Regions from separate parts of the Mesorhizobium sp. M1D.F.Ca.ET.043.01.1.1 genome, predicted to be linked through region 2. Evidence: riboswitches for the same ligand, from Rfam matches in the RefSeq annotation. Region 2 holds a riboswitch; each other region holds the start of a gene.
What was found. A riboswitch is a leader RNA that binds a small molecule or an ion and turns the genes downstream of it on or off. The one in region 2 is predicted to bind cobalamin.
Positions count from the first base shown of each region.

Region 1: linked by a shared signal. The riboswitch ahead of EJ067_RS02330 (ABC transporter ATP-binding protein) and the one ahead of EJ067_RS29150 (DUF1636 family protein) in region 2 are both predicted to bind cobalamin.
Region 3: linked by a shared signal. The riboswitch ahead of bluB (5,6-dimethylbenzimidazole synthase) and the one ahead of EJ067_RS29150 (DUF1636 family protein) in region 2 are both predicted to bind cobalamin.
Region 4: linked by a shared signal. The riboswitch ahead of metE (5-methyltetrahydropteroyltriglutamate--homocysteine S-methyltransferase) and the one ahead of EJ067_RS29150 (DUF1636 family protein) in region 2 are both predicted to bind cobalamin.

Region 1 is NZ_CP034444.1:469,823-477,485, forward strand. Features, by position in the region: gene EJ067_RS02320 (iron ABC transporter permease) at 1-43, opposite strand, end outside; gene EJ067_RS02325 (ABC transporter substrate-binding protein) at 74-1,021, opposite strand; gene EJ067_RS02330 (ABC transporter ATP-binding protein) at 1,063-1,851, opposite strand; cobalamin riboswitch at 2,058-2,264, opposite strand; gene EJ067_RS02340 (efflux RND transporter periplasmic adaptor subunit) at 2,574-3,713, shown strand; gene EJ067_RS02345 (FAD-dependent monooxygenase) at 3,716-5,284, shown strand; gene EJ067_RS02350 (efflux RND transporter permease subunit) at 5,401-7,663, shown strand, end outside.
Region 2 is NZ_CP034444.1:6,083,563-6,091,225, reverse strand. Features, by position in the region: gene EJ067_RS29165 (NADH-quinone oxidoreductase subunit B) at 1-319, opposite strand, end outside; gene EJ067_RS29160 (NADH-quinone oxidoreductase subunit A) at 310-675, opposite strand; gene EJ067_RS29155 (winged helix-turn-helix domain-containing protein) at 1,009-2,211, shown strand; cobalamin riboswitch at 2,241-2,447, shown strand; gene EJ067_RS29150 (DUF1636 family protein) at 2,487-2,912, shown strand; gene cobW (cobalamin biosynthesis protein CobW) at 2,915-3,952, shown strand; gene cobN (cobaltochelatase subunit CobN) at 3,982-7,380, shown strand; gene cobG (precorrin-3B synthase) at 7,377-7,663, shown strand, end outside.
Region 3 is NZ_CP034444.1:1,312,244-1,319,906, reverse strand. Features, by position in the region: gene EJ067_RS06720 (MFS transporter) at 1-1,089, opposite strand, end outside; gene EJ067_RS06715 (TetR/AcrR family transcriptional regulator) at 1,210-1,818, shown strand; gene EJ067_RS06710 (hypothetical protein) at 2,037-3,017, shown strand; gene bluB (5,6-dimethylbenzimidazole synthase) at 3,042-3,779, opposite strand; cobalamin riboswitch at 3,822-4,000, opposite strand; gene EJ067_RS06700 (histone deacetylase family protein) at 4,115-5,041, shown strand; gene EJ067_RS06695 (exodeoxyribonuclease VII small subunit) at 5,045-5,296, shown strand; gene EJ067_RS06690 (DUF2277 domain-containing protein) at 5,361-5,627, shown strand; gene EJ067_RS06685 (pirin family protein) at 5,637-6,557, shown strand; gene dxs (1-deoxy-D-xylulose-5-phosphate synthase) at 6,693-7,663, shown strand, end outside.
Region 4 is NZ_CP034444.1:2,145,754-2,153,416, reverse strand. Features, by position in the region: gene EJ067_RS35280 (cold shock domain-containing protein) at 312-578, shown strand; gene EJ067_RS10645 (MucR family transcriptional regulator) at 744-1,205, opposite strand; gene EJ067_RS10640 (DUF982 domain-containing protein) at 1,447-1,749, shown strand; gene EJ067_RS10635 (DUF982 domain-containing protein) at 2,015-2,263, shown strand; gene metE (5-methyltetrahydropteroyltriglutamate--homocysteine S-methyltransferase) at 2,992-5,346, opposite strand; cobalamin riboswitch at 5,436-5,636, opposite strand; gene EJ067_RS10625 (HAD-IIA family hydrolase) at 6,392-7,165, opposite strand; gene EJ067_RS10620 (NAD-dependent succinate-semialdehyde dehydrogenase) at 7,654-7,663, opposite strand, start outside.

The sequences.
Region 1 (7,663 bases), 1.5 Mb from region 2:
AAAGCAGCACGAGCGCTGCGAGCAGCACCGCGCCCAGCGACATTGTAAGAACGAACGATCCGTATCGCAAAGGTCAGAACGCTTCCGGATACATGGCCCTGGCGATCTTGCCGATCGCCTCGATGTTGGCGGGTCCGGGCGTCAGCTCGGCGTAACGCAGCGCAACGAAGCGCTTGTTCTTCACCGCGTCGGTTTCCTTCATCGCCGAATGTGCCTCGAGGAAATCGAGCAGCTTCCGGTAGCCGCCGCCGTCCTGGTAGTCGAGCAGGATGAGGAATTGCGGATTGCGCGACGCGACCGTCTCCCAGTCGGTATTGCCCCAGCTCGTGTCCATGTCGGCCATGATGTTTTCCCCGCCCGCGGCGGCGATCATGGCGTTGGGGATGGCGAACTTGCCAGCGGTGAAGGGCTTGTCCTCGCCGGAGTCATAGAGGAACACGCGCGCGCCCTTATGGTCGCCCACCTTGGCGGTGATGCCGGCCAGCTCGGCCTTCCAGCCGACGACCAGCTTTTGCGCCTGCGCGTCCTTGCCGAAGATCTTGCCGAGCTTCTCGACGTCGCCAAAGAGCAGGTCCATCGAAGCGGCGGGCCGGTTCTTGTCGAGATGGACGCAGCTCTCGGTCAGTACCAGTGTCTTGATGCCGTGCGGGGCAAGCGTGTCGGGCGTGACCTCGCCGCCCGGCTTCATGCCGTAATACCAGCCGGCGAAGAAGAAGTCCGGCTGCGCGGCTACAAGGTTTTCCAGCGTCGGGTATTTCGGCGCCAGCTCGGGGATCGAGCCCTGCTCGGCCTTGAATTCGGGGCCAACCTTGTACCAGCCGGTGATGCCGGTGAGCCCGACGATCGACGGCTGCAGCTTCAGCGCGAACGCCATCTCGGCCATGTTGAGGTCCTGGATGACGGCGCGCTTCGGCGGCGCGTCGAAGGTGAGCGGCTTGCCGCAGCTGTCGACGGTCACCGGGAAGGCGAAGGCGGCCGAGGCGACAAAAGAGAGGGCAAGCGACAAAGCGAGGCGTTTCACGGGATGGTGCTCCTTGATTGGGTTGGATTGTCTGGATTGGCTCAGGACGGGGCTGAAGCGCGGGCGGGAAGCTCGAAGACGGTGAGCTCGCGGTCCTCGGTCGGGTGCTGGAGGCGCAGCACATCGATGCCGAACACCTCACGGATGAGCGGCTGCGCCAGCGCCTCGCGCGGCGGCGCCAGCGCGTGCAGCCGGGCGTTGCTCATCACCGCGACGCGGGTGGCGAAGGGCGCCACCAGGGCGAGATCGTGCAGCACGGCGACAACGGTCATGCCGAAGCCGGCGACAAGGTCGAGCAACTCGCCGCGGGCGCGCGGATCGAGGTGGTTGGTCGGCTCGTCGAGGAACAGGATTTTCGGCTCCTGCGCGATGGCGCGGGCGAGCTGCGCGCGCTGGCGCTCGCCGCCGGACAGCGAGCCTACTGTGCGCGCGAGCAGCCGCAGCAATCCGGTCCGGCGCAAAGCCTCGACGACGATGTCGCGATCGTCGTGGCGGCGCCTCAAGCCCGCATGTGGGACGCGGCCAAGCTCGACATAGTCGATGAGCGCGAGCCGCGGATCCGGCTGGTCCGTCTGGCCGACGACGGCGATGCTGAGCGCCCGCTCGGCGGCGGTGATCCGGTCCAGCCGGCGTCCGGCAAGGCGCACCTCGCCGCGGCTCGGCGGCAGCGCCCCGCACAGCATGCGCAGCAGCGTCGTCTTGCCGGCGCCGTTAGGGCCGATGATGGCGAGACGTTCGCCGCCGGTCAGCGACAGGCTGACATCGTCGACCAGCGTCCGGCCGTTGGCCGTCGCGCCGAGGCCACGGGCTTCGAGAAGCTGCGCGGTCATAGGCGGCCCCCCCGATGATCGGAGAGAGCTTCGCTGCGCATTTCTTGCGTCGCCGGATCACAGCAAAGCGTGCACACGAAAATGCGGTGGATGCGATCGATGGAGCCGTCCAACATTCCGTCACTTTCCAAAAACGGCGACGGAAGGATGCCGGACGAGCCGGCCGACAGGACCGGTGCCCGCGTCTCCTCCCGGCACACCCCGTCCGGTCAACTCGTGTCGATGGCAGGTCTCCTGGCTCGCGGGTCGCCGCGCCATCCGCCTTCCCAGCCTTGCCGGCCAGTGGCATTCCGGATGGAGCTCGCCGCTCACAGTTGCGGGGGCAGCCACGGCCTCGACCCTGAGCGGATCTCACCGTGTTCCCTTTTCACCCCTCGCCTTGCGGCTCGGGGACCATGACACCGCCATCGTAGGTTGTCCGCGCGCGAGTCGCAACGGACTTCTGCGCGACCTGATCACCCCGTGAAATTCCCAATTTGCAGCTCGATATGTAATAACGTTACATATGCTCGAAGGCCCTATGTCAATCCCTTTCCGGCACTGCCTCAGCCAAACATCGGAAAATTCTCAGAAACCGTTCGGGATTTTCCGGGCCGGAAACCGCAAGAAGATCGGGCTGGCGAAAGACAGGCCGCAAACGCCCGATCCCTCTCTCCAGCCGATATATTTCCCGGTCGCCGCATCCTCCCCGCGCGAACGCAACCTTGGTCGTGGAGACAAGCATGATTGCCGCACTCTCTGATAACAAGGCGCTGAGGCGTCGCCTTGTCGCCGGCTCGATCGCCGTCCTCGCCTGCGGCGCGGCCCTGGTCTGGCACGGCGCAAGAAGCGAAGCCTCGAACGCCACCCCGGCCGCCCCGGAGACGAAGCTCGTCAAGGCCATAGCAGTCGCTCCGATGCTCGGCGCGGACACCCGAACCGCCGTCGGCGAGATACGCCCGAGGCTTGAAAGCGACCTAGGCTTCCGCGTATCCGGCAAGCTGCTCGAACGCATCGCCGAGGTCGGCGCGACGGTGAGGAAGGGCGAGGTGCTCGCCCGCATCGACGATCAGGACTATCGCAACCGGCTCGCCAGCGCCGAGGCCGATGTCGCGGCGGCGCAGGCCGTGCTTGTCGAGGCAAGTGCCGCCGAGGCCCGCATCGGCGCGCTGCTCGCCAAAGGTTTCACGACACGGGCCAACTATGACGCGACGCTGAAGAATCTGCGCTCGGCGCAGGCCAAGCTCAAGTCGGCGAACATCGCCTTCGAGATGGCCAAGGACCAGCTCGGCTATACCGAGCTGCACGCGGAATTCGACGGCATCGTCACCGCGAGCGGCGCCGAAGCCGGCCTGTCCGTCAATGTCGGGCAGATGGTGGTCCGCGTCGCCGATCCGCAGAGCCGCGACGCCGTGTTCTCGATCGCCGAAGCCGCCTTCGCCAACACGCCCGATACGAAGCGGCCGCCAAAGGTGACCGTCTCGCTGCTCAGCAATCCGGCGATCACCGCGGCCGGCACCATCCGCGAGATCGCGCCGATGGCCGATGCCGCCACCCGCACTTTCCAGGTGAAGGTCTCGATCGAGAATGCGCCCGACGAAATGCGCTTCGGCGCCAGCGTTTCCGGCCGCGCCGAGGTCGCCGGCGCGCCGGTCGTGGTGCTGCCAGGCAGCGCGCTGTTCGACAAGGATGGCAAGCCGGCGGTGTGGATCGTGGCGCCCTCGTCGGCCGTCGAGCTCAAGCCGGTCACGGTTGCCCGATACGAGACCGACCGCATCGTCGTCAGCGACGGGCTCAGCAAAGGCGATCTGGTCGTCACCGCCGGCGTAAACCGGCTGCGGGAACACGAAAAAGTCCGTATCGTTGAGGGAGAAGGAAAATGACCATGTCCAAGACAAAGGTCCTCATCGCCGGCGCCGGTCCGACCGGACTGACGCTCGCGCTCTGGCTGACCAGGCTCGGTGTCCCGGTCCGCATCTTCGACAAGGCTGACGGTCCGGGCGAAACCTCGCGGGCGCTTGCCGTCCAGGCGCGCACGCTGGAGTTCCACCACCAGATCGGCATCGTCGACGATGTCCTTGCAGCAGGCATCCGGCTGGAGCGGCTTACCATACATACGCCGGCCGGCGTCGCTGCCAGGCTGCCGCTGTCCGACTTCGGCCGCGGCATCAGCCCCTTTTCCTTCGCCTTCGCCTTGCCGCAGGACATCCACGAGCGTGTGCTGATCACGCATCTGCAGCGCGCCGGCGTCGAGGTCGAGCGCGGCACCGAGCTCGTCGCCTTCCAGGACGAGGGCGATGCGGTCATCGCCACGCTGAGCAAGGATGGCCGCACCGAAACCGTCAGCGCCGCCTATCTCGCCGGTAGCGACGGCGCCCGCAGCACCGTTCGGCATGGGCTCAATATCGGCTTTCCCGGCGGCACCTACGAGCAGGCTTTCTACGTCGCCGACGTCAAGGGCACCGGCGAAGTCACCCACAACGGCATGGACGTCACCATCAGCACCTATGGCTTCGCCATCGCCATGCCGGTCAGGCAGTCGGGGTCGCTCCGCCTCATCGGCATCGTGCCGAAGGCGCATGAGGCCGACGAGACGATCAGCTTCGAGGCGATCCGCGCCGATATCGAGCGCGACACCGGCGTCAAGGTCCACGAAGTCAACTGGTTCTCGACCTACCGCGTCCACCATCGCGTCGCCGAGCGCTTCCGCGTCGGCCGCGTGTTCCTCGTCGGCGATGCCGGCCATATCCACAGCCCGGCCGGCGGCCAGGGCATGAACACCGGGATGGGCGACGCAGTGAACCTCGCCTGGAAGCTTGCAGCGGTGGTACAGGGCCGGGCCGACCCGCGCCTGCTCGACAGCTATGAGCCCGAGCGCATCGCCTTTGCGCGCAAGCTGATCGAGAGCACCGACACCGCTTTCCGCTTCATCACCAGCCGCTCGCGGCTCATCGGCCTGTTCCGGCGCTATCTTATGCCGAAGATCATGAATGTCGCACTGCATACATCGTTCGGCTCGCGCGCCTTCTTCGGACTGATCTCGCAGGCGGCGATCCAGTACCGGGCCGGGCCGATCAGCTCGGGCACGGCGGGCAAGCTGAACGGCGGCGACCGGCTGCCCTACGTCGCCCATGCAAATGGCGACAATTTCGAGCCGCTGCGCTCGCTCGATTGGCAGGTTCATGTCTATGGCGAGGCCAACTGCGATTTCCGGGCGATGCTTGCGCCGAGCGGCATCCCGATCCACGCCTTCGCCTGGACAGACGCAGCCGGGAAAGCCGGCCTGCAGCGTGACGCCGCCTATCTGGTGAGGCCCGACGGCCATGTCGCGCTTGCCTCCACGGTCCAGGAGGCAGCCGCCTTCCAGCGCTATCTCGCCGGCCTCGCCATCAGGCCGAGGCTTGCGGAGCGCGCGCCCTACCGAGTGCCGGGCACTATGCACAGCCTGGCCTGACTTTCCGGCGCCCGCCACGCGGCGGGCGCTGACCGAACCCCGACCGTCACTTGTTTTGGCCAGCCGGCAGCCGCCGGCGGAACGCGCCTTTGCGCGCGCTGAGAGGGATTTGCATCATGACCAGCTTCAATCTTTCCGAATGGGCGCTGCGCCACCGCAGCTTCATCGTCTATCTGATGATCGCTGCCGCACTTGCCGGGCTTTACGCCTATCGTGGCCTCGGCCGCGAGGAGGACCCCCCCTTCACCATCAAGACCATGGTGGTGAAGACGATATGGCCGGGCGCCAGCACCAGCGACACGGTGGAGCAGATCACCGACCGCATCGAGAAGAAGCTCGAGGAGCTGCCCGACCTCGACTACGTCAAGAGCTACACCAAGCCCGGCGAATCCGTCGTCTTCGTCAACTTGAAGGACACGGTGGCGGGCGACCAGGTGCAGCCGCTCTGGTACCAGGTGCGCAAGAAGCTCGACGACATCAAGCCGACGCTGCCCTCAGGCGTGCAGGGCCCGTTCTTCAATGACGAGTTCGGCGATACCTATTCGCTGATCTACGCGCTCACCTCCGACAGCCTCAGCCATCGCGAGCTGAAGGACCTCGCCACCAGCCTGCGCGCCCGGCTGCTCACGGTGAAGGATGTCGCCAAGGTCGATCTCATCGGCCAGCAGGACGAGAAGATCTATCTCGAATTCTCGACGCAGAAAGTGGCGGCACTCGGCCTCGATGTCGGCACGCTGTCGCAGGCACTGCAGGCGCAGAACGCGCTGACGCCGAGCGGCACGGTCGAGGCCGGCCCCGAGCGCATCGCCATCCGCGTCTCCGGCAGCTTCACCTCCGAGGAGAGCCTCAAGGCGATCAACTTCTACGCCAACGGCCATTACTTCCGGCTGGGCGACGTCGCCGAGGTCAAGCGCGCCTATTCCGACCCGCCGCAGCCGATGCTCCGCTTCAACGGCAAGCCTGCCGTCGGCGTCGCCATCTCGATGACCGCGGGCGGCGACGCGCTGGCGCTGGGCGAGAACGTCAAGGAGAAGATGCACGAGATGGAAGCCGAGCTGCCGCTCGGTGCCGAGCTTGGCATGGTCGCCGACCAGTCGCATGTCGTCGAGGAATCCGTCGGCGAGTTCACCAAGAGCCTCGGCGAAGCGATCGCCATCGTGCTCGCCGTGTCGCTGCTGGCGCTCGGCTGGCGCCCCGGCGTCGTGGTGGCGGTCGCCATTCCGCTGGTGCTGGCGATCACCTTCGTCACCATGGAGTATTTCGGGATCTCGCTGCAGCGCATCTCGCTCGGCGCGCTGATCATCGCGCTTGGCCTCCTGGTCGACGATGCCATGATCGCGGTGGAGATGATGATCGCGCGCATGGAGGAGGGCCACGACAAGATCTCGGCCGCCACCTATGCCTACACCTCCACCGCCTTCCCGATGCTTACCGGCACGGTGGTGACGATCGCCGGGTTCGTGCCGGTGGGCTTCGCCAAGAGCGGCGCCGGCGAATACTGCTTCTCGCTGTTCGCGGTCGTGGCCATCGCGCTCGTCGTCTCCTGGGTGGTCGCGGTACTGTTCACGCCGCTTACCGGCGTCTTTCTAATGCCCGATCGCATCAAGGGGCATGGCAGCCATCAGCCGTCGCGCATTGCCCGCGGCTTCCAGACGCTGCTCGATATGGCGATGCGGGCGAAGTGGCTGGTGCTGTCGGCGACGGCGGGGCTGTTCGCGCTCTCGGTCGTCGCCATGGGCTTCGTCGGCCAGGAGTTCTTCCCGAAGTCCGACCGGCCGGAGGTCATGCTCGATCTCACCTTGCCGCGCACCGCCTCGATCAAGTCGACGGATGCCGTGGTCGAGCGCGTCGAGAAGCTCCTCGCCGCCGATCCCGACATCGACCATTGGAGTTTCTATGTCGGCCAGGGCGCGGTGCGCTTCTACCTGCCGCTCGACGCGCAGCTCGCCAACGACTTCTTCGCCCAGGCCGTGGTGGTGACCAAGGGCCACGCCGTGCGCCAGGCCGTCATCGACCGGCTGGAAAAGGAGCTGTCGACCGGCTTCGACGACGTGATGGCCCGCGTCACGCCGCTAGAGCTTGGCCCGCCGGTCGGCTGGCCGCTGAAGTTCCGCGTCAGCGGTCCGGACCCGGACAAGACGCGCAGCCTGGCGCAGCAGTTCGCGCAGGTGCTGGGCAGCGACGCCGCCGTGCGCAACATCAACTACGACTGGAACGAGCCGGCCAAGGTGATCAAGGTCGATGTCGACCAGGACCGGGCACGCGCCCTGGGCATCTCCTCGCAGCAGCTGTCGGAGACTATCAACGCGGTGCTGTCGGGCTCCAAGATCACCCAGATGCGCGACGACACCTACCTCGTCGACATCGTCGCCCGCGCCG
Region 2 (7,663 bases):
CGACGATCATGATGTCGGACTGGCGCGGAGACGCGCGCGGCGCGACGCCGAACCGCTCCGAGTCGTAGCGCGGCATCGACGTGTGGATCATCTCGACCGCACAGCAGGCGAGGCCGAAGGTCATGAACATCAGCGAGCCGCTGCGCGCCCAGGTGATCAGCGCTTCGGTCGAGGTGACAAGGAAACCCTTGTCGGCCAGCTCATTGTTGATTTCGAGGAAGAAGGGATCGTCCTCCCCCACCGGCCTGCCGGTGTTGGGGTCGATGATACCCTTGGGCTTCGGCGCGACGAGGGTGCCTGAACTGTCGTTCAATCCCATTCCAGCGCTCCTTTTTTCCATTCATAGGCAAAGCCGATGGTCAGCACCGCCAGGAACACCATCATCGACCAGAAGCCGAGCATGCCGAGCTTGGAGAAGGAGACCGCCCATGGGAACAGGAAGGCGACCTCGAGATCGAAGATGATGAACAGGATCGACACCAGGTAGAAGCGGATGTCGAACTTCATGCGGGCGTCGTCGAACGAGTTGAAGCCGCATTCATAGGCGGAAAGCTTTTCCGGGTCGGGATTGCGGTAAGCCACCAGGAACGGCGCGATGATCAGCGCTAGGCCGACGACCATCGCCACGGCGATGAAGAGGACGATGGGCAGGTACGAACTCAGGAGTGCGGCCATGCGGCGACTTTCCTTTGGCGGGCCAGTTCACTTTGATTACAGCAACGGACTCTAATGCGGAAGCGTGACAGTTTAACCCGCTGAACCGCTTTAGGAGCCCTATGCTGCGACGCGGCGAGGGTTAGCGCAGCGGTTTCGGCGAAGCAAGTCAAACCTTGTTCAAAACGCGGCCCTGGACGCCATATCGGAAGAAACTGGTCCGATCCGCTCCTGTTTGATTTCCTTCGCTTTTTACTCCACTTTTCTCTCCTGACATATCTCCCGCCATTTGCCTGCTAGCATGGCTGGAATCATCGGCTGGACGTCAGGTAAACGGATCGAGGCAAAGGCACCTTGAAGAAGGAAAAAATCTCGCTTCGCGCGGCCAGGCGCATCGCGCTCGGCGCGCAGGGCTTCACGGACCCTCGCCCGGGCGGCGAGCCTAACCGCAGGCACCTCGCCCGCGTGCTCTCCCGCACCGGGCTGCTGCAGATCGATTCCGTCAGCGCGGTGGTGCGCGCCCACTACATGCCGCTCTATTCGCGCCTCGGCCCCTACCCGCTTTCGCTGCTCGACAATGCCGCCCTCACCCGCAGGCGCGCTGTCTTTGAATATTGGGCGCATGAGGCCTCCTTCCTACCGGTCGAGACCTACCCGCTGATGCGCTGGCGCATGCAGCGCGCCGAACGCGGCGAGGAAATGTATCTCGGCCTCGCCAAATGGGGCCGCGAGCGCAAGCAGATGATCGACGAGATTTACGGGCAAGTGGCCGAGCGCGGGCCGATCGCCGCATCCGATATCGAGGGCCATAAGGGCAATGGCGGCTGGTGGGGCTGGAGCGAAGCCAAGCACGCCTTCGAATGGCTGTTCTGGGCCGGACGCATCACCACCGCCTACCGGCGCGGCTTCGAACGCTATTACGACCTGCCGGAACGCGTGCTGCCGCAGGCCGTGCTCGACCTGCCGGTGCCGTCGATCGAGGACGCGCATCGCGAATTGCTGCGCATTTCCGCCCGCGCCCACGGCATCGCCACCTATGGCGACCTGCGCGACTATTTCCGCCTGGCGCCGGGCGACACGAAAGACCGCATCGCGGAACTGGTCGAGGCGGGCGAACTGCTGCCGGTAGGGGTCGAGGGCTGGGACAAGACCGTTTACCTCCACAAGGACGCGCGCATTCCGCGCCGGATCGAGGCCCGCGCCCTGCTCGCTCCCTTCGACCCCGTCGTCTTCGAGCGCACCCGGACCGAAAAACTGTTCGGCTTCCGCTACCGCATCGAGATCTACACGCCGGCCGAAAAGCGGCAGTACGGCTATTACGTGCTGCCCTTCCTGCTCGGCGACCGCATCGTCGCCCGCGTCGACTTGAGGGCCGATCGCCCGGCCAGCGTGCTGCGCGTCCACGCCGCTTACGCCGAACTGGGCGCGCCGCCGGAGACGGCCGCCCAACTCTTCGATGAATTGAAGCAGATGCAGGCGTGGCTCGGCCTGGAAGCCATCGAAGTGACGCCAGTTGGCGATCTCGGCCCGGCGCTGGCCGACATCCAGGTGTCGTAGCCGCGCGTTGACAGCCGCGTAGCTCTAAGCCTAAATCCGCCGCAGACGGTCTTCTCCCGGCAAAGGGAGGAGCCAAGAGGGAATGCGGTGCGGGGTTGAAAAATTCCAAATCCGCGGCTGTCCCCGCAACTGTGAGCGACGAGCCTCAGCCGAAAGCCACTGGGAAATTCCCGGGAAGGCGGCGTCAAGGCGATGACCCGCGAGCCAGGAGACCTGCCGTCTGAGACTTTAAGTATCCGATCGCCCGGCGGGTTTTCCGGGCAAGGAGCCTGGTTTTGGATCGCAACGGCAGTTTTCCGGCTAATATCGTGGACGTTCCGTCCGAGCCCGAAGCCTTGGCGGGCGTGACCGTCATCGTCTGCTCGTCCTGCCGCGACGAAACGGGTTCCGATGCCCATCCGCGCGCCGGTGCGCTGCTGGCCGAGCACACGCGCCGCGCCGCAGCGGACGAGAACATCCGTATTCGCACCGTCGAATGCCTCGGCAATTGCAAGCGCCGCCTGAGCGCGGCACTTCTGCGCGACGGCTGCTGGAGCTACGTCTTCGGCGACCTCGAAACGACCAGCGGCGCCGACCTGGTCGCCGGTGCAAAACTCTTCGCCACATCGACCGACGGCCTCATCCCCTGGCGCGGCCGGCCAGACTCCCTCAAGCGCGGCCTCGTCGCCCGCATCCCTCCCCTAGACATGCTGAAGGACTGACCATGAACGCTTCCGTTTCCCGCGTGCCCTGCACCGTCGTCACCGGCTTCCTCGGGGCCGGCAAGACGACGCTGATCCGCAACCTCATTGAAAACGCCAAGGGCAAGCGGCTGGCGATCATCGTCAACGAGTTCGGCGATGTCGGCATCGACGGTGAGATCCTGAAAGGCTGCGGTGTCGACACCTGCCCTGAGGAGAACATCGTCGAGCTCGCCAATGGCTGCATCTGCTGCACCGTCGCCGATGACTTCGTGCCGGCGCTCGACCAGATCCTGTCGCGCACGCCAAAGGTCGACCACATCCTGATCGAGACCTCGGGCCTCGCTCTGCCGAAGCCGCTTGTGCAGGCCTTCCAATGGCCGACCGTCAAGAGCCGCGTCACCGTCGACGGCGTCATCGCCGTGGTCGACGGTCCGGCGCTGGCCGATGGCCGCGTCGCGTCCGACATGGATGCCCTTCAGGCGCAGCGCGCCGCCGACGTGACCCTCGACCATGACGATCCGGTCGAGGAGGTGTTCGAGGATCAGATCGCCTGCGCCGACCTGATCATCCTGTCGAAGAGCGACCTGATGGACGCGGCGGGTTCGGAGCGCGCCAACGCCGTGATCGGCGAGCATGTGGCGCGTGCCGTGAAGGTCGTGCCGACGGCGCAGGGCAAGGTCGACCCGTCGGTGCTGCTCGGCCTCGGCCTCGCCGTCGAGGACGACATCGAGAACCGCAAGACGCATCACGACGACGAGCTCGACCACGAGCATGACGATTTTGACTCCTTCGTCATCGACATCCCGTCGATCTCGCATCCGGACGAGCTGGCAAAACGCGTCGCCGTTGCCGCCGAGCAGGAAAACGTGCTGCGCGTCAAAGGCTTCGTCGAGGTCGGCGGCAAGCCGATGCGGCTCCTCCTTCAGGCCGTTGGCCCGCGCGTCAACCACTATTACGACCGCGCCTGGACGACCGAGGACGACCGCCGCTCGCGGCTCGTCGTCATCGGCCTCAAGGGGCTGAACCGCCCGGCGATCGAGCGTATCCTCGCCGGCTGAGGCCAACACGAAAAGCCCAACACGAAGCAATGCATATCCTCACCACGACATCCGCTTCGCTCGACGATCTCGCCGAGCCTATCGACCTCAGGCAGACGCCTGCGGATGTCGTGGCGCTGTCCTTCACCGACAGCGATCTTGCCGGACTGGCAGCCGCCTGGAAGGCGGACGCTGACCGCTTGCCGTCGATGCGGCTCGCGGCACTTCGCGATCTGCGCCATCCGATGTCGGTCGACCTCTGGATCGACAGCGTCGCCCGCCATGCCAAGGTCGTCCTGGTCCGCATCCTCGGCGGTTACGACTGGTGGCGCTATGGCTGCGACCAGTTGGCAGCGGTCGCGCGCGAACGCGGCATCAAGCTGGCGCTGCTGCCGGGCGAAAGCCATGACGAGGACCCGCGCCTGATCGAAGGCTCGACCTTGCCGCGCGCCGAGCTCGACGCCCTGCTCGGCTATTTCCGCAAAGGCGGCCCGGCCAATATGGCGGCGCTGGTGAGGAGACTGGCGCGGCTGGCGGGATCTGAGGCCGAGGTGCTCGAGCCGGTGGGCGTGCCGAAGGCGGGATATTACCAACCGGGACGAGGAGTTGTCGCAAAGCCAGCTTCCTTCAGCGCTGGCGATATCGGCTCCCCCATCATTCCCATCCTCTTCTACCGTTCAATGCTGCTGGCGGCCGACGTGGCGCCAATCGACGCCCTGGTTGAGGCGCTGCGCTCGCAGGGCGTGGAGGCCGTGCCGATCTTCGTCTCCAGCCTGAAGGATCCGGCGTCGCTGGCCTTCGTCGAGAACGCTATCGCATCGCTGAACCCGTCAGCCATCGTCACCGCCACCGCCTTCGCCTCCGGCGCCGAGCCGGGCGCGCAAACGCTGTTCGACCGCGCCGGCGTGCCGGTCTTCCAGGTCATCGTCGCCACGACGCGGCGCGAGGTCTGGGAGAAGAACCAGCGCGGCCTGGCGCCGGCCGACCTTGCCATGCACGTCGTGTTGCCCGAGCTCGACGGCCGCATCCTCGCCGGCGCGATCTCCTTCAAGGGCGAGGTCGAGACCGATCCGGCGCTCGCCTTCCGCGCCTTCGCCAATCGCCCGGAGGCGGATCGCGTGGCGCAGGTCGCCAAGCGCATCGCGGGCTTCATCCGCCTGCAGCGGACCGAGCGAGCCAACCGCAGGCTGACGATCCTGATCCCGGACTATCCGAGCGCGCCAGGGCGGACTGGTTACGCCGTCGGTCTCGACGTTCCATCGAGCGTGCTCGCCATGCTGCATGACCTGAAGGAACAGGGCTATGCGGTTGAGGCGATTCCGCAATCGCCGCGCGCCTTGCTGGATGCGTTGGAGGTGGGTGGGCACAGCCTTTCTTTGGAGGACTACCTAGCCTTTTCTGCCGAACTGCCTGCAACAGCGCGCGATACGCTGGAGGCGGCATGGGGAGAGACAGAAGGGATACATTTGCGCGAGGTGGGCGCGACAGAACGCCAACTTTTGCCAGCAGCCCACGAAAAACGCTTCCCCTTCCGCGCCGCGACCTTCGGCAACGTCACCGTGGCACTCGCCCCCGACCGCGGCCGCTCCGCCGACCGCCGCGCCGACTACCACGACCCGACGCTGCCCCCGCGCCACGAGCTGATCGCCTTCGGCCTCTGGCTGCAAAAGTCGCTCGGCGTGCATGCCATCATCCATGTCGGGGCGCACGGCACGCTCGAATGGCTGCCGGGCAAGACGGTGGCCCTTTCGGACAACTGCTTCCCCGAGATCGTCACCGGCTCGCTGCCGGTCATCTATCCTTTCATCGTCTCCAACCCCGGCGAAGCCGCGCAAGCCAAACGCCGCATCTCGGCCGTCACGCTCGGCCATCTGCCGCCGCCATTGACCGGCGCCGGCCTTGATGAGAACCAACAGAAGCTGGAACGGCTGGTCGACGAATACGCCCAGGCCGACGGCCTGGACCGCCGCCGCCGCGACCGGCTGGCGAGACTCATTGTCGAGACCGCGCAGAAGTCCGGCCTGGCGGCCGAGGCCGGCGTTGCCGGCACCGATGCGCCGGACGAGGCGCTGCGCCGCATCGACGCCTGGCTTTGCGACCTCAAGGATTTCGCCGTCAAGGACGGACTGCATATCTATGGCCGCTCGCCGGATGGCGAGGTCGATCCGTCGCGCCGGCAAAGCGCCGAAGCGGAAAGGGCTGCACTGCTGGCGGCACTCGACGGTCGCCACGTCAAGGCAGGCCCGGCCGGCGCGCCAGCGCGCGGCCGTTCCGACGTGCTGCCCACCGGCCGCAACCTCTTCACCTCCGACCCGCGCACCATGCCGACGCCGACCGCCTGTGATCTCGGCCAGGCGGCGGCGGAAGAAGTCGTGCGCAGCTATATGCAAAGCCATGGCGACTGGCCGCGCTCGCTGGTCATCGACCTCTGGGGTTCAGCCTCCTTGCGCACCGGCGGAGAGGAGATTGCGCAAGGGTTGGCACTGATGGGCTGCCGGCCGCAATGGGATGCCGCAACGGGTCGCGTCACCGGCATCGAGGTGCTGCCGCCGGCTGCGCTTGGCCGCCCGCGCGTCGACGTCACCTGGCGGATCTCCGGCCTGTTCCGCGACATGTTCCCGACCCAGATCGCTTTGATTGATGCAGCCGCCAATGCGGTTGCCAGCCGCGACGAGGACGATTCAGAAAACCCGCTCGCCGCCGCGACCCGCATCCAGGGCAAGGTCGAGCCCCGCATTTTCGGCACCTCGCCCGGCACCTATGGGGCCGGCGTCGAGGATCTGCTGTCGCGCGGCGAATGGGGCGTGCGCGAGGAGATCGGCCGCGCCTATCTCGATGCCACCTCGCACGCCTACGGCGGCGCCGACGGCGAAGCGGTCTCCGCGCCCGGCGCCTTCGAGGGCCGCGTCGCCGAGGCCGACCTGCTCGTCCACACCGGCGATGACCCGGGCCGCGACATCCTCGAAGGCTCGGCCGATGTCGCCTTCATCGGCGGGTTTTCGGCGGCTCTTGCCGCGCTCGGCCGGAATGCCGACCTCATCGTGCTCGACACGACCGATCCGACGAAGCCCAAGCCGCGTTCTGTCGGCGAAGCGGTGGCCCGCGTCGTGCGTGCCCGCGCGGTCAACCCGCGCTTCATCGCCGGCCAGATGCGCCACGGCCCGCGCGGCGCCTCGGAATTCGCGGAAACGGTCGACCGCCTCGTCGGCTTCGCCGAGACCACGCATGCCATTTCGGGCGCGCTGATCGAAGCCGTGCATGACGCCTATGTTGGCGACGCAGACGTCCGCGCCTTCCTGCTGCGCGAGAACCCGGCCGCCGCCAAGGTCATCGCCGAGCGCTTTCTCTCCGCGCGGCGTCGCGGCCTCTGGCATCCGCTTCGCAATTCGATCGACGACGACCTCGCCGCCTTGATCGCCGAAGCCCAGGCAAGCGGAGTGGCGGCATGAATGCCTTCTCGCGGCGCGGTGCCTGCCCTGCCTTGAGCGCCCCGATGCAAACCGGCGACGGGCTGCTGGTGCGGCTCAATCCGATCGCAGGAGGACTTGCGCCGAAGTCCCTGATCGGACTCGGTGAATCGGCCTTGCGCCATGGCAACGGCATCATGGAAGTAACCGCGCGCGGCAGCCTGCAGATCCGCGGTTTGACGAGCGAAAGCGCCAAGTTGCTGGCGGCGGAAGTGGATGCGCTGGGGATTGCGGTGCGCACCGGAGTGCCCGTTGAGACCGGGCC
Region 3 (7,663 bases), 2.4 Mb from region 2:
TCCAAAAGCGTCGACCATCCAGCCGGCGGCGAAGGAGCCCAGCGCCATGCCGATACCGATCCCTGTCGTCACCCAGGTCACCCCTTCCGTCAGCATCGCGGCCGGCACGTGACGCTCGATCAGGCCGAAGGCGGTGATGAAGGTCGGCGAGATCGCGACGCCGCTGACGAAGACGACGAGCGCCAGCGTCGGCACCGTGTCGGCAAAGAGCAGCGGCAGCGTGGTGAGCGCAATCACTGCCACCGCTATCGCCAGTTGCCGCTGCAGCGGCGCTCTCAGGCTAAGCGCGCCGACGATGATGCCGAGCACGAAGGAGCCGAGCGCGTAGACGCCGATGACGAGGCTCGCCGCTTCGGGCTGGCCGAGCGCTTTGGTGATCGCCACCGTGGTGACCTCGGTGGTCGCGAAGGTCGCGCCGACGAAGATCAGGGCGAACGTGATGATCTGAACCGGCCGCAACCGGATCGCCGAAGCGGCCGCCCCATGTTCCGCCGGACGCACGGGTGGCTCTGTCGAACGCTGCAGCAGGAACGCCGCCGAGCCGAAGGCAAGCAGCAGCGTGCTCACCACCATGCCGGCCTCGGGGAACAGCGCGGTGCTCAAGCCCACCGACAGCGAGGCGCCGGCGACATAGACCAACTCGTCAGCCGCCGATTCGAAGGCGAAGGCCGTGTTCAACTCGGGGCGATTGCGAAAAATCTCGGTCCAGCGCGCCCTGACCAGCGCCGGAACGCTGGGCATGGCGGCCGCAAGCAGCGCGGACAGGAACAAGGTCCATACCGGCCAGTGCTGGTTGGCCGCCGCGATCAAGGCAGCGAAGGAAAGCACCGAAACGAGTGTCGTCGGCATGGCAATGCGGGTCTGGCCAAGCCGGTCCATCAGCCGCGATACCTGCGGCGACAGGAAGGCGTTGACCAGCGCGTAAGTCGCCGAGACAGCGCCGGCCAGCCAGTATTCGCCATACGTCTGCGACAGCATCGCCACGATGCCGATCGGCGACATGGCGATCGGCAGCCGAGCGATAAACGCCGCCGCGGCGAAGCCCTTCGTGCCGGGAGCCCGAAAGATTTCCGAATAGGGGTTTCGCATGATCGTGCTCCTCGACAGGGAAAGGCGCCGCAACTACATACGCCGCGTATGAATGTCAGATAGTTCATACGTCGCGTATGTCAATTGGCATACGAGACGTATGCGAATAGGGCCAGAGCCATGCATAGACGGCGCAAGGAGATGATCGCCGAGACGCGCGCCAAGCTGATCGCGGCCGCACGCCACGCCTTCGGCACGATCGGCTATGCCGAGGCTTCGATGGATGATTTCACCGCTTCGGCGGGCCTGACGCGCGGCGCACTCTATCATCATTTCGGCGACAAGAAGGGGCTCTTGCAGGCGGTGATCGCCGAGATCGACGGCGAGATGGCCGCCCGGGTGAACGAGGTGGCGTCACGGGCGCCGACCCGCTGGCAGCATTTCGTCGACGAATGCACCACCTATATCGAGATGGCGCTGGAGCCGGAGATCCAGCGCATCATGTTCCGCGACGGCCCGGCGGTGCTTGGCGATCCGGCGCAATGGCCGAACGCCAATGCCTGCACGGCGTCGATCACCGGGCATCTGACCAGCTTGCAGCGGGACGGCGTCGTCGTTCCCGATCTCGATCCCGAGACCGCTGCGCGGCTGATCAACGGCGCCAGCAGCCAGGCCGCGCAGCGCATCGCCAATTCCGAGGATCCCGAAGCGACCTCCAAGAAGGCGATAGCGGCGTTCAAGCAGCTGCTGGAAGGCTTGCTCAGGAAACCAGAGCAAACCACCGCGTAACCACGCTGCCGGTTTGTGCACCGGTTTTTGGGCCCGGCACGCCGCCGCCGCGTTGACAATGTCAGGGGCGAGCGCATCCTCTCCCGCCAATTGTCTTGCAGCGCAGCGGTTCTTCGAACGCGCAAAGGACGCTGTAACACTTTTGATTCTGCGCATGATCCTTTCCGAAAAAACGATTCCGATTTTCGGGGTCATGCGCGAGGCGGGGAGTCGGGGCTATGTGGGACTTCAGCATCGGCCGGTCGGTGTCCATCATGATGCGGACATGGCCGTTCATCGTCTTTCGCATGATCGTCTATTTCGGCATCACGCTGGCCTACATCATGGCGACCGGCACCGGCGCCAGTGTCGGCTATGGCGTTGGCCATATCTCCACCGACCCTGACGGACCGATGTCGTTTGCCTTGTGGGGCGGGGTCGTCGGCTTCGGCGTCGTCTCGATCGCCGTCTACTGGATCCGCGAATATATCCTCTATGTGCTCAAGGCCGGCCACATCGCCGTCATGGTGCATCTGATCGACGGCCACGACGTTCCGGATGGCCAGGGCCAGATCGCCTATGCGAAGGAAGTGGTGACCCAGCGCTTCGCCGAGGCCAATATCCTTTTCGTGGTCGACCAACTGGTCAAAGGCGCCATCCGCGCCATCACCGGCCTGATCGGCGGCATTGCCGCGTTCCTCCCCATTCCCGGCTTGAGCGGCCTCGTCAGCTTCATCAACACGGTCATTCGGCTGTCGCTGACCTATGTCGACGAGATCATCCTCGGCTACAACATCCGCATCAATTCGAACTCGCCTTTCGAGACCGCCAGGCAAGGCGTCGTGCTCTACGCGCAGAACGGCAAGCACATGGTCAAGAATGCCGTCTGGCTGGCGGTGATCATGTGGGGCGTGTCCTTCGTCATCTTCCTTTTGATGCTTGCCCCGGCAGCCGCCATCCTCTGGGTGATGCCCGGGCAGCTCGCCGGCTGGGCCTTCGTGCTGGCCATCGTCTTCGCCTGGGCCTTCAAGGCGGCCTTCATCGAGCCTTTCGCCATCGCTTCGCTGATGCAGGTCTATTTCGCCACCATCGAAGGCCAGGTTCCCAATCCGGAATGGGACCGGCGCCTAGCCGAGGCCTCGTCGAAGTTCAGGGAGCTTCGCGACAAGGCGCTGGGCTCCTTCGGCGGCTCGCGCTGGGATTCGCCCCGGCCTGCCTGATCGGCAGCCCCGAAGGCAACCCGATCAAGGCTTCGGCAGGTCAGCGCCGCGAAGCTTGGCAATCGCCGATTTGAGCGGCGCCTCGCCGGCGCCGCAAAAGGTCTCGCTCATCACCAGGTCGGGCAGCGGCAGGCGCCGCCCCCAGCCATGCGCCTCGAGGTCCGGCCGCGGCGCGAATTCCGAGACGCGGCCGACGCAGAGATAGGCTATCGGCGTGACATGGTCGGGGATCGACAACAGCCGCTTCAGCGCCTCGGTCTCGATGATGCTCACCCAACCGACGCCGACGCCTTCGGCGCGCGCCGCCAGCCAGAAGTTCTGTACCGCGCAGACGGTGCTGTAGAGGTCCATCTCCGGATTGTGCCAGCGCCCGAGCGGCGAATTCTGCGAGCGCTGCCGGTCGCAGGTGATGCAAAGATTGAGCGCGCTTTCGCAGATGCCCTCGAGCTTCAGCGTGCGGTAGAGCGCCTGCCGCTCCGCCTCGATCGCCGGCAGTTCCTGCTCGCGCGCGGCCAGGAACAGGTCGCGCACCTGCCGCCGTCTTGTCGCATCGCGGATGACGATGAAGTTCCACGGCTGCATGTAGCCGACCGACGGCGCATGATGGGCAGCCGTCAACAGTCGCGCCAGCACGCCATCGTCGAGATCGTCGGCAGTGAAATGGCTGCGCACGTCGCGCCGGGTGAACATCGCCCGGTAGACGGCCTCGCGCGCCAATTGGTCAAAGTCGCCGCCGCCGGTGGCGGCCATTCGTGCCTGCATCGCTTGTCCCCTTGCGATAAGCAGCCCTCCGCCTGACCATGCGGACGACCATTTCTGCCGGGCCGGTCTTCTGGCTCGGGATCGACCCGCATCCGGCGCCTTCCCGTCTAGGACAGTGGCTTTTGCCGGCGCGGTCCCCCTCACAGCGTTGGGCACGCCACGGATTTCAACCGTGTTCCCGATTCTCCCGCGTCGCGGGCACCAGGCAGCGGCAGGACTCTATAGCGAAGCGGAAGCCGCGCCAATGCCGCTTGCGCACGATCGGGCGCGATTTTCCCCAATCATTCGGCGCCGAAACATGGCTATCCGGGCGACAGGTGCCTAGATTAGGGGCCATGGCTACCCGTCTCTACACCCATCCGGTATTCCTGGAGCACCTCACGCCGCCCGGTCATCCCGAGCGTCCCGACCGTTTGCGCGCCATCGAGCGCGTGCTGGACGACGAGGCTTTCTCGGCTCTCGACCGCGTCAGGGCGCCGGAAGGCGACGAGGCAACCATCCTTTATGCCCATCCGGAAGATTTCGTCGCCCGCGTCCGCGCGGCCATTCCTGAGACCGGCATCGTCTCGATCGATGCCGACACCAGCGCCAGCCCGAAGAGCTGGCAGGCCGCGGTGACGGCGATCGGCGCCGCCAATGCGGCGATCGACGATGTCTTCGAGGGGCGCGCCGCCAATGTCTTCGTCGCCGCCCGTCCGCCCGGCCATCATGCCGAGAGGACGACGGCGATGGGCTTTTGCCTGTTCAACACCGCGGCGATCGCGGCCCGCTACGCGCAGAAGAAGCACCAGGCCGAGCGCGTCGCCATCGTCGATTGGGACGTGCATCACGGCAACGGCACGCAGGACATCTTCTGGGACGATCCGTCGGTGCTCTATTGCTCGACGCATCAGATGCCGCTTTACCCGGGCACAGGCGCCAAGAGCGAAACCGGCGCCGGCAACATCGTCAACGCGCCGCTCGCGCCGAGCACCGGCAGCGATACGTTCCGCGACGCCTTCCTGTCGCGCGTGCTGCCGTCGATCGACGCATTCAAGCCGGACCTGATCATCATTTCCGCCGGGTTCGATGCGCACCATCGCGATCCGCTGGCCGCGATCAACCTGACCGAAGACGATTTCGACTGGGCGACCGGCCAGCTTATGGAGCGCGCCGGGCGCCACAGCGGCAACCGGCTCGTCAGCCTGCTGGAGGGCGGCTACGATCTGCAGGGACTGGCATTTTCGGTCGCCGCCCATGTCGGGCGGCTGATGAAGGGATGAATTATGGCTGATGAAGCTAACGAAGACGTCAAGACGATGAGCTTCGAGCAGGCGCTCGACGCGCTGGAGAAGATCGTCGATGATCTGGAGCGCGGCGATGTCCCGCTCGATCAGTCGATCAGGATCTACGAGCGCGGCGAGGCGCTGAAAGCCCATTGCGACCGGCTGCTAAAGGCGGCCGAGGACAAGGTCGAGAAGATCAGGCTGTCGCGCGACGGCAAGCCGGTTGGAACGGAGCCGCTCGACGCCGAGTAGCGTGGAAGAGGGGCGGGGGAAGAAAAGCAGGTCGGGGGAAGAAAAGCAGGTAAGGAGTTCAAGCATGTGCCGCAACATCAAGACCCTGTTCAATTTCGATCCGCCGGCGACTGATGACGAGGTCCAAGATGCGGCGCTGCAGTTCGTGCGCAAGCTGAGCGGCTCGACCAAGCCGTCCAAGCGCAACGAGCATGCGTTTCACCACGCCGTCGAGGCGATCGCGGCAGCCGCGCGCGAGCTGCTCGACAGCCTCGAAACCACGCAGCATCCGCGCAATCGCGAGGAAGAGGCCGCTAAGGCGAAAGCCAGGTCCGCGCTCCGCTTCGCCTGAGGTCATGACATGAGCTTCTTCCCGGGAAACGACCCTGAGGCCGGCGACGCGTTTGCCTGCGACCAGATCGAGTTGATGGTCATCCCCAACGCCAAGGATATTGGCGGCTTCGAGGTTCGCCGCGCCCTGCCGACGGCGAAACGCCGGCTGGTCGGTCCCTTCATCTTCTTCGACCGCATGGGACCGGCGATCCTGCGCGCTGGCCAGGCGATCGACGTGCGCCCGCATCCGCATATCGGGCTTTCCACGGTCACCTATCTGTTCGACGGCAAGATCAGGCATCGCGATTCGCTCGGCACCGAAATGGTGATCTCACCCGGCGACGTGAACCTGATGACCGCCGGCCGCGGCATCGTTCATTCCGAGCGCACGCCCAAGGAGTTGCGTGGCGCGCCGATGTCGGTCTCTGGCCTGCAGACCTGGCTGGCCTTGCCCGACGGCAGGGAAGAGGTCGCCCCGGTGTTCGCGAATACGTCGGTGATCCGCCTGCCCGAGATCGACGCCGACGGCGTCAGCGGCCGAGTCGTCATCGGTGAATTTTCCGGGCTGCGCTCGCCGGTCGCGACCGCCTCGGAGACGCTCTACGCCGATTTGCGGCTGGCGGCGGGCGCCAGCGTCAAAATCCCCGCCGATGCAGAGGAGCGCGCCATCTATACGCTGGAGGGTGAGGTTTCCATCGCCGGCGACCGCTTCCCGGCCGAGCGACTTCTGGTGTTCAAGCCGGGCGAGGAGATCGTCGTTTCGTCCGAGCGCGGCGCGCATTTCATGCTGTTCGGCGGAGCGTCGCTGGGTTCCAAGCGTTATATCTGGTGGAATTTCGTTTCCTCCTCGAAGGAACGCATCGAGCAGGCCAAGGAAGAATGGAAGACGGGCCGCTTCGATATCGTTCCTGGCGATGAGGAAGAATTCATTCCGCTGCCGGAAGGTTAGAGCGGGATGGACGACGTGCGCCAGCCGCGTCACTGGCACGCATTTACATTCGCCCGCCAGCAGCATATTTCGCGCATGATCGAGGCGCATATTCAAAGGTTAGCGCAACGTTAAGACTGAGCAGGCTGCACCAGAGTGAACCCAAAGCCCGACACGCCGCTTCTCGACAAGGTCCGCATTCCCGCGGATTTGCGGTCGCTTGACGAAAGCGAGCTGACGCAGCTGGCGACGGAACTGCGCGCCGAGTTGATCGATGCCGTGTCGCACACCGGCGGCCATCTCGGCGCTGGGCTGGGCGTGGTCGAGCTGACGGTTGCGCTGCACTATGTCTTCAACACGCCGCAGGACCGGCTGATTTGGGATGTCGGCCACCAGGCCTATCCGCACAAGATCCTGACCGGCCGCCGCGATCGCATCCGCACGCTTCGCCAGGAAGGCGGTCTCTCCGGCTTCACCCGGCGGGCGGAGAGCGAATACGACCCCTTCGGCGCCGCGCACTCCTCGACCTCGATTTCCGCCGGCCTCGGCATGGCCGTGGGCCGCGAGCTCGCGGGCGGCCGCAACAACGTCATCGCCGTCATCGGCGACGGCGCCATGTCCGCCGGCATGGCCTATGAGGCGATGAACAATGCCGGCGCGCTCGACGCCCGCCTCATCGTCATCCTCAACGACAACGACATGTCGATTGCGCCGCCGACCGGCGCGATGAGCGCCTATCTGGCGAGGCTCGCCTCCGGCAAGGCGTATCTCGGCCTGCGCGATTTCGGCAAGAAGCTGTCGTCCTATCTCGGCAAGCGGGCCGACCGCGCCATCACCCGCGCCGTCGAGCATGCGCGCGGCTACGTCACCGGCGGCACGCTGTTCGAGGAGATGGGCTTCTACCACATCGGCCCGATCGACGGGCACAATCTCGAGCACCTGATCCCGGTGCTTAAGAACGTGCGCGACAATGCCGACGGCCCGGTGCTGATTCATGTCGTGACCCAGAAGGGCAAGGGCTATGCGCCGGCTGAAGCCGCCGCCGACAAATATCACGGCGTCAACAAATTCGACGTCATCACCGGCGCGCAGGCCAAGGCGCCGGCCAACGCGCCGAGCTACACCAA
Region 4 (7,663 bases), 3.2 Mb from region 2:
GTTCGCCACCGTAACCACACCAGCTGTCGACGCCGACGTGATCTTGTTCAGCACCGGCGAGGGTTTTGGCTTTGTCAAATTGCCCGAGGGCATAGAGACACATCCGCGTGCTGCAGGCGGCCGGGAAGCCCGGTGTTTCCGAAGAAACGCGTCTCAAGGCCACACTGGGAGAAGGTCCAAGAGGTCACCGTCTCTCAAGTGCTGGAGGTCGGTAATCAGACCGCGAAACTCAGCTACGTACGCGTAGCGCTGGAGAGCCCGCCGCCGGACGAGTGCCCAATTGGAGAGCGAGGGCACGGTAAAGTGGTACAATCCGCAAAAAGGGCTTCGGCTTCCTTGCTCCTGAAAACCGTGAGAAGGATATCTTCGTTCATGCCACCGGGCTGACCCGCTCAGGACTGAGCACGCTGATGGAGGGTCAGAAGGTGTTTGTCCAATGCGGGCAGGGCAAGAAAGGCCCGGAGGGTCGGAGCATCCGCTCGCTAGACCCATGCGTTGGTCGAAGACCGAAATCGCGTCTTAGACAAAGAAAAAGCCCGCTGCCGGGAGGAGGTGGCAGCGGGCTCGATTTCGAATGAGACACGGGAGGAGGTGCGCCCCATTCAGCGTCGGCACCACATCTGGGAGGAGTAGATGGCCGACAACATGATCATACCGATAGCCGCCGATATTGCAATGCACAAATCATCTCTCGCAGGTGCGAAATCATGCCGCATCGGCTTGGTCGATCGTTAAAAGTGCAGTCAGGCTGCGCCATTCTTGCGGGCACGCTTGGCAGGTGCCGACGTTTCCGGTTCCTTCGGCTTGCGGCCCAGACCCATGGTCTTGGCCAATGCCGAGCGGGCCGCAGCGTAGTTTGGCGCCACCATGGGATAGTCCGCCGGCAGCCCCCATTTCGCGCGATATTCGTCGGGCGTAAGGCCATGGTGGGTAGCCAGGTGACGCTTAAGCGACTTGAACTTCTTACCGTCCTCAAGGCTGACAATGTAATCGGGTGTAACCGATTTTCTGATCGGTACGGCAGGGTTGAGAGGTTCCGACTTTTCTGGTGCTGCACCACCGGCAGTGGCTTTCAATGCGATGTGGATCAGGCCGATAAGCCCAGGCAGTTCACTGACGGGAACAGGATTGTTCGAAACATAGGCTGAGATGACATGGGCGGTGAGTTCGATAAGGTTATCAGCTGTCTCAGTTTCTTCGGTCATGAAAACGCTCCTGCGGACTTAGACTAGGCGTGGGGAATCAATTCATAGCTTAATAGTGACGGCCGCCTTTGATGGCAACCAAGCCATTGCACGATCTGTTCGCGGATCGCTACACACCCGGCCGCAGTCGCAGGATAACTCTTCAACCGTCATCGTCCTGACAACACCGCTGTGCCATGGTTGTGCCGCGTCGATGCGGCGCCTCTTCACCCAAATTTATTCGGATAGTTCGGAGAAACGAATGAACGCTAAGGCTTTCAGCAACCCCCTTTTCGTGAAGCGCGCAACGCACATCATCCAAGAGATTGCCGGCCTTGCGGATGCCATCGATTTTCTCAATGAATGGCCTGAAGATCGCAGAGACATGATCCACGAGATCGCCCTGAGGGCATGCTACGATGCATACGATGGGCGCAAGCCGGTAAGTACGGCTCGCAATGCCTTTTTCGGCTTTGCGAAACGGGTCGACATATTGGAAGATCCAACCTCGGCGATGAAGTGGATTGCTGCCTGCAGATCGGGCAGTGGAAAAGTGCAGGTGTAGACCTCGACGACGTCTGGCAAGGCGCGTCAAACAGTGCACTATTGTCCGAGTTTCACGGCTAGACCGCGCGAATGAGAAGCAGTTCCTCACCGCCGACTACAAAAGTGCAGATCGCACGCAACCTGACTATGGCCAGACGCAGCTCATGGCGATCGCTTGGTCGTGAATGGCCAGCCTCAGTGGTGCAGGTGCATCGGTCGCGTTCGACTGAGTAAAGAAATACGACCGGGGCAGTTTGCCGCATAGTGGCTGTGGAGGAGGGGGGATGACCGGGTTGATCAGATTTGAGAGGCCAGTCGTTGTTCAGGTCAGCCGCCGCAGCTCAGAGCGCATCGTGGTGGACGTCAACGACGCGGCCGCTATCTTGCTGCGGGATCTGCATAATGAGACCGATAAACGCAGAATAGCGATGGACGTCTGTCTGCAGGTGTTACGCGGTAAGACCCATGCGCCAGCCGCTCGACGAGCTTTCGTCGCAGCCGCGCTCGAAGCACGCATTCTGCGCAACGATTGAGATTTATGACGCCGCTCATGAATTTCGGCCCTCTGCGCATCGCTGTTGGCCACGGTCCGAACATCCCTGCCGGCATCCGCCAGGAGCAAGCCAACCCCGTTACTTCCGCAATGGCTTTCCTGGTCGCGCGTGGGATCTTCCAACATCAAAACACAAGGGGTCCGCCAGCCAAGCTGCGGTCGTTCGGCTTCGCCTGCGCGGCGATCGTAATTGGAGACAGAGGCAGACGGGCCATTGAGCGAGAGTTGGCCGACTGCAGATGGCGGAGCGTCGATACTGTCACGATAGTCAACAGAAGTGCCGTTTGAACCTCCCCCCAGATTAGCCCTGCATCCGGTTTCCCGGAACACCCTTGGACCGGCCCCGCGTGATCGCCGATGCCTCTCCCGATGGTCGCCGATGTCGGAACGGAGGTTTCGGCGATCGCATCGGAAAGATGATAGTGATATTGGACTAGCTTAAATCCGGAGTAGTCCGAAACCGCTGGGGGTCAGCCGTCTGATCTCTGGCCGGCTCATTTGAGGGCCGGCCTGCTTCGATCGCCCGCCAACGCCCGCCTTCGGAACAGCTGGCGTGGCCGCGCCATAACAAGGCCCGACCAGACCAAGCTTACGGAGGCGCTTCGGTCGGCGGCAGGTCGATTTCTTTGGGTGAGCCGGATAGCCTCCTCAACCTACTTCGCCCGGGGTGCAGCGTCGCCGCTCACCGCCGGCAAGTGTCACCGAGTCCTACGCCGTTTGCGCTTTTTCCCGAATTGCGCGTGCCGCAGCCACCATGTTCACCAGGGCAGAGCGGACCTCCTCCCATCTGCGCGTTTTGAGGCCGCAGTCGGGATTCACCCACAGTTGGTCATCCAACAATCGATCGCGCGCAAGCATGATGAGGTTGGAAATCTCGCCCACTTCCGGGACCCGCGGCGAGTGAATGTCATAGACGCCAGGTCCGATATCGTTCGGATACTTGAAGGTTCGAAGCGTATCGAGCAGTTCCATCTGCGAGCGCGAGGCTTCAATGGAGATCACATCCGCATCCATTGCGGCGATAGCGTCCACGATGTCGCCGAACTCGGAGTAGCACATATGGGTGTGGATCTGGGTCGCATCCTCGACGGCCGTTGAAGCCAGCCGGAAGCATTCGACGGCCCAGTCGAGATAGGCCTCCCAGTCGGCCTGGCGCAGCGGCAAGCCCTCGCGCAGTGCGGCTTCGTCGATCTGGATCATCTTAGCGCCGGCCTTTTCAAGGTCGCTCACTTCATCGCGAATGGCGAGCGCGACCTGACGGCAGACGGCTGAGCGCGGAAGGTCGTCTCGGACGAAGGACCAATTGAGGATCGTCACGGGACCGGTAAGCATGCCTTTCACCGGCTTCAGCGTTAGCGACTGGGCATATCGCCACCAATGTAGTGTCATCGGATTTTGTCGCGACACATCTCCAATGATGATCGGGGGTCGCACAAAGCGCGAGCCATAGCTTTGCACCCACCCGTGTTGCGTGAAGGCGAAGCCGCAGAGCTGCTCGGCGAAATATTGCACCATGTCGTTGCGCTCGAATTCGCCGTGGACCAGCACGTCGAGTCCGATCTCTTCTTGCCAGCGAACGGCGGCTTTTATCTCTTTCTTCAGGAACGCTTCATAGTCGACGTAACTCAGCTGGCCTTTGGCATGAGCTGCCCGCGCCTTGCGAATCTCGGCTGTTTGCGGGAAGGAGCCGATCGTCGTGGTGGGGAAGGGGGGCAAGCCAAACACGTCGGCCTGAAGCTTGGAGCGGCCGGCAAATGCGCTCTTCCGGCGCGTCATGCCGACCTTGATCCTGGCGACCCGGCCTTCGACGAGCGGATCATGCACCTTGGCGGATGTCGCGCGAACGGCGGCAGCCTCAGCCGACGCCTCCAGTTCGGCGGCCACTGCGTCCCGGCCTTCGGCCAGGGCACGGGCGAGCACGACCAGCTCGTCGGTCTTTTGCGCTGCGAAGGCGAGCCACGACCTCACATCCGCATCGAGTGCCGTCTCCAAGTCCAGGTCGATCGGCACATGCAGCATCGAGCAGGACGGGGCAATCTCCACCCGCTCCAGCGGCCAACCGGCGACGATCGGCTTGATACGGTCAAATATCGCAGGCAGGTTCGCGCGCCAGACGTTGCGGCCGTCGATCAGCCCGAGCGAGAGCACAAGTTCCTTCTGCGCGAGCCGGCCGACGGCCTCCAACTGCTCTGGAGCGCGCACGAGATCCACGTGCAGTCCCGCCACGGGCAGAGAAATTGCGGTCTCGAGATTGTCTCCCAGCGATCCGAAATAGGTAGCGACCATGATCTTCAACTCGGGTGCTGCTTTCGACAGCCGGGAGTAGGCGAATTGGAGCGCATCCCGTTCGTTGGGAATCAGATCGAGCACGAGCGCCGGCTCATCGATCTGCACCCAATCGGCTCCCGCGAGCTTTAGCCTCTGCAGGAGTTCCTCGTAGACGGGCAGCAGCCGTGGCAGGAGCGCGATAGGGTTGAAACCTTCCTCAGGTGACTTCGCCAACTTGAGAAAGGTAACCGGTCCAAGCAGGACCGGGCGAGTGTGGATGCCGAGCGCCTTGGCCTCGAGGAAATGATCGACCGGTTTCGCCGACGAGAGGGCAAAGCTCTGATCGTCCCTGAGTTCCGGCACAATGTAGTGGTAGTTGGTGTCGAACCATTTGGTCATTTCCATCGCGGCAAGGCCCTGCCCATTGGCCGCAGGCTCGTCACCGGCAGGTCCACAATCCGCGGCCTGACCTTGATTGCCGCGCGCCATGGCGAAATAGATATCGAGTGGGACCTCGCCGTCAGTCCAGGCGTATCGTGCCGGAACGGCGCCGACCATGGCGACTGTGTCGAGCACGTGGTCATAAAGCGAGAAATCGTTGGACGGGATTTTCGACACGCCGCGATCGTGCTGCTCCCTCCAGCTAGCGGCACGCAGCGTCTTCGCCGTCGCGAGCAGATCGGCAGCGCGAGATTTTCCGGACCAGTAGTTTTCAAGCGCGAATTTCAGTTCCCGCCGTCGACCGATACGCGGCACGCCGAGCGTTGCTACAGGAATTCGTTGAGAGACAGTCATGCCATACCCCGATGGTTGGGGCGGGGGACAAGGAACCCGCGAATAGGCGGCACGAAGCCGAGCTACCGCGACCACCAGACACCCCGCCCGTGGACGTTGTTCGTCGTGGCAGGTCTCCTGGCTCGCGGGTCAAAGCCTCCGCCCGTCTTCCCGAGGCCGTTCGCCTCAGTGACATCAATGGGCTTGGCTCGCCGCTAACAGTTGCGGGGGCAGCGCCGGCATCGCACCGGCTTCCCTCTTAGCTCCGCTACGGCAGTGCCGCGCGAAGAACCATGACATGCGTACAATCACAGCCGCTTCGATCCTTGTCAATACCATATAACGAGATGTTTATGTGATTATGCGAGTAACACCTTGCGCTGATCGGTCTCTTTCGCCCAAAGCCGCTTACGAGGGTCGGGTCGGTCGAAAGGCATTCAGCGCCGCCCCGTCGCGCTCGAACTGCGCTCCACCGAAGTGCTTCAGGGTGTTTGCCGACTGGCCGGCCGTCGACGCAAGTGCCCGTTCGCCTTCCACAAACATGGGGGTCATCGGGTGCACTCACTTTTGGCCCGAAATCGAATTCGTCATGTCCGGACAACCAGACGAATGAAAGCGCGATGGCTTCCGTTTGATCGGCGCTCGTTGGAGGCGGCGCCCCTATTGTTGGAACGGCGTGATCATCAGGTGGTGCCTTCTCGGGTCGGCCGCGTCGCAGTGCTCTTGCACAGAGAACGCATCGTCGTGCCAACTGGGAAAATCGTTAGGAACGATGCAATCGCTCTGAAAGCATTGTGTGACATTGCGGACATCGTCGACGATCCGACAACGGGCGCACCCAATCACCGGATCAATTCCGGTGCGATCGCTGGAACGTGCAGAACCAAAGCAGTGAAGCTCACAATGAACTTGCTTGCCCTACATGGGTGCACTTCGACTAAGTTGTCACGCTTATCACTTCTTTTCTGGATGCGGGCCGGCTGTTCCTCCCGATCATTGCCCAGGTTGACGGCCGGCATGCGGAACGTAGAGGAGCGTTCGGTCTTCGTGTAGGGGTGCGTTCGGCTTATTGGTTCGCTATGATTTGGCCCAGATCGGCAAGGCACTCGACCACGTAGTCCGGTCTGAATGGAAACCGCTCTATGTCTGCCAGCTTGGTCACACCAGTAAGCACAAGGGCTGTTCTCAGGCCCGATTCCAGCCCCGCGAGCACGTCGGTATCCATGCGGTCCCCGACCATGATGGTATCGACAGCTCGAACTCCCAGCCGGTCGAGCGCGTCGCGCATCATGAACGGGTTCGGCTTCCCGACGAAATAGGGCTGACGGCCGGTGGCCTTCTCGATTAGTGCCGCGACAGCCCCGCACGCCGGATGGGAGCCCCGCTCGGTCGGGCCAGTGGCATCCGGGTTGGTGGCGAGAAAGCGCGCGCCCTTCGCCACAAGCTCAGCGCCAGTTGCGATCTGCTCGTAGTGGTACGACGTGGTGTCTCCGAGGACCACGAATTCGGGGGCAAACTCTGTTATTCGGCAGCCTGCCTGCCGCAGGGCCTCGACCAGACCGTGGTCGCCGATAACATAGGCAGTTGATCGGTGCTTTTGCAGCGCCATGAACCGCGCGGTGGCGAGCGCCGATGTGTAGATGTGCTCTGGCTGCACGGCGAAGCCAACCGCTCTTAGACGCTCGGCATGATCTTCTGGCGTGAACCGCGAGTTATTGGTGAAGATCTGAAAGGGCTCACCCTTGGCGACTAGCCCGGCAACATAGCCGACCGAGCCAGAAATCGGTTGGCCGCCCCGGACCAGGACCCCGTCCATGTCGAGCAGATGCGCTATAATCATTGGATCTCAACCCTCAATGTCTTTCGTGCATGCGCGGCCTGGGCACGTCTTGTGTCACTGAATCTTCTCCAGGCGGGAATGCCGGCGACTGTACCGATTCAGAGCGATGCGCGAAGGGGGCTCAGTGGGCCGTGCGGCAATAAGGAGGTTGCGGCGTAAACGTTTCGGTGCGCCAATTCGCCGTGCGGACGTCTTGCATCGTCGGGTTGACTACCTTCGCTGTCTCAGCGCACCTGATGCACAATCGCCTTCTTAGTTGCAGCAGACACCGGCCTGGCGAGACGTGCCGCGGTATGCATCTAGACGCCCAGCTACGTTGAAACCCCTCTACAGCGAGGAGGCAAGGTGCACCTGCGGACGGTAGGTTGCTCACCTATCCAAGCTTAAGGCGCGCAGGCGGGGGCACTGAAACGACCCGAAGCGGTCCGCGCTCGAATCATCTCTTTGGTTTGATCGTGCGCCGCCCGAGGTGTCCATCCAGATAGAGATCAGATGCCG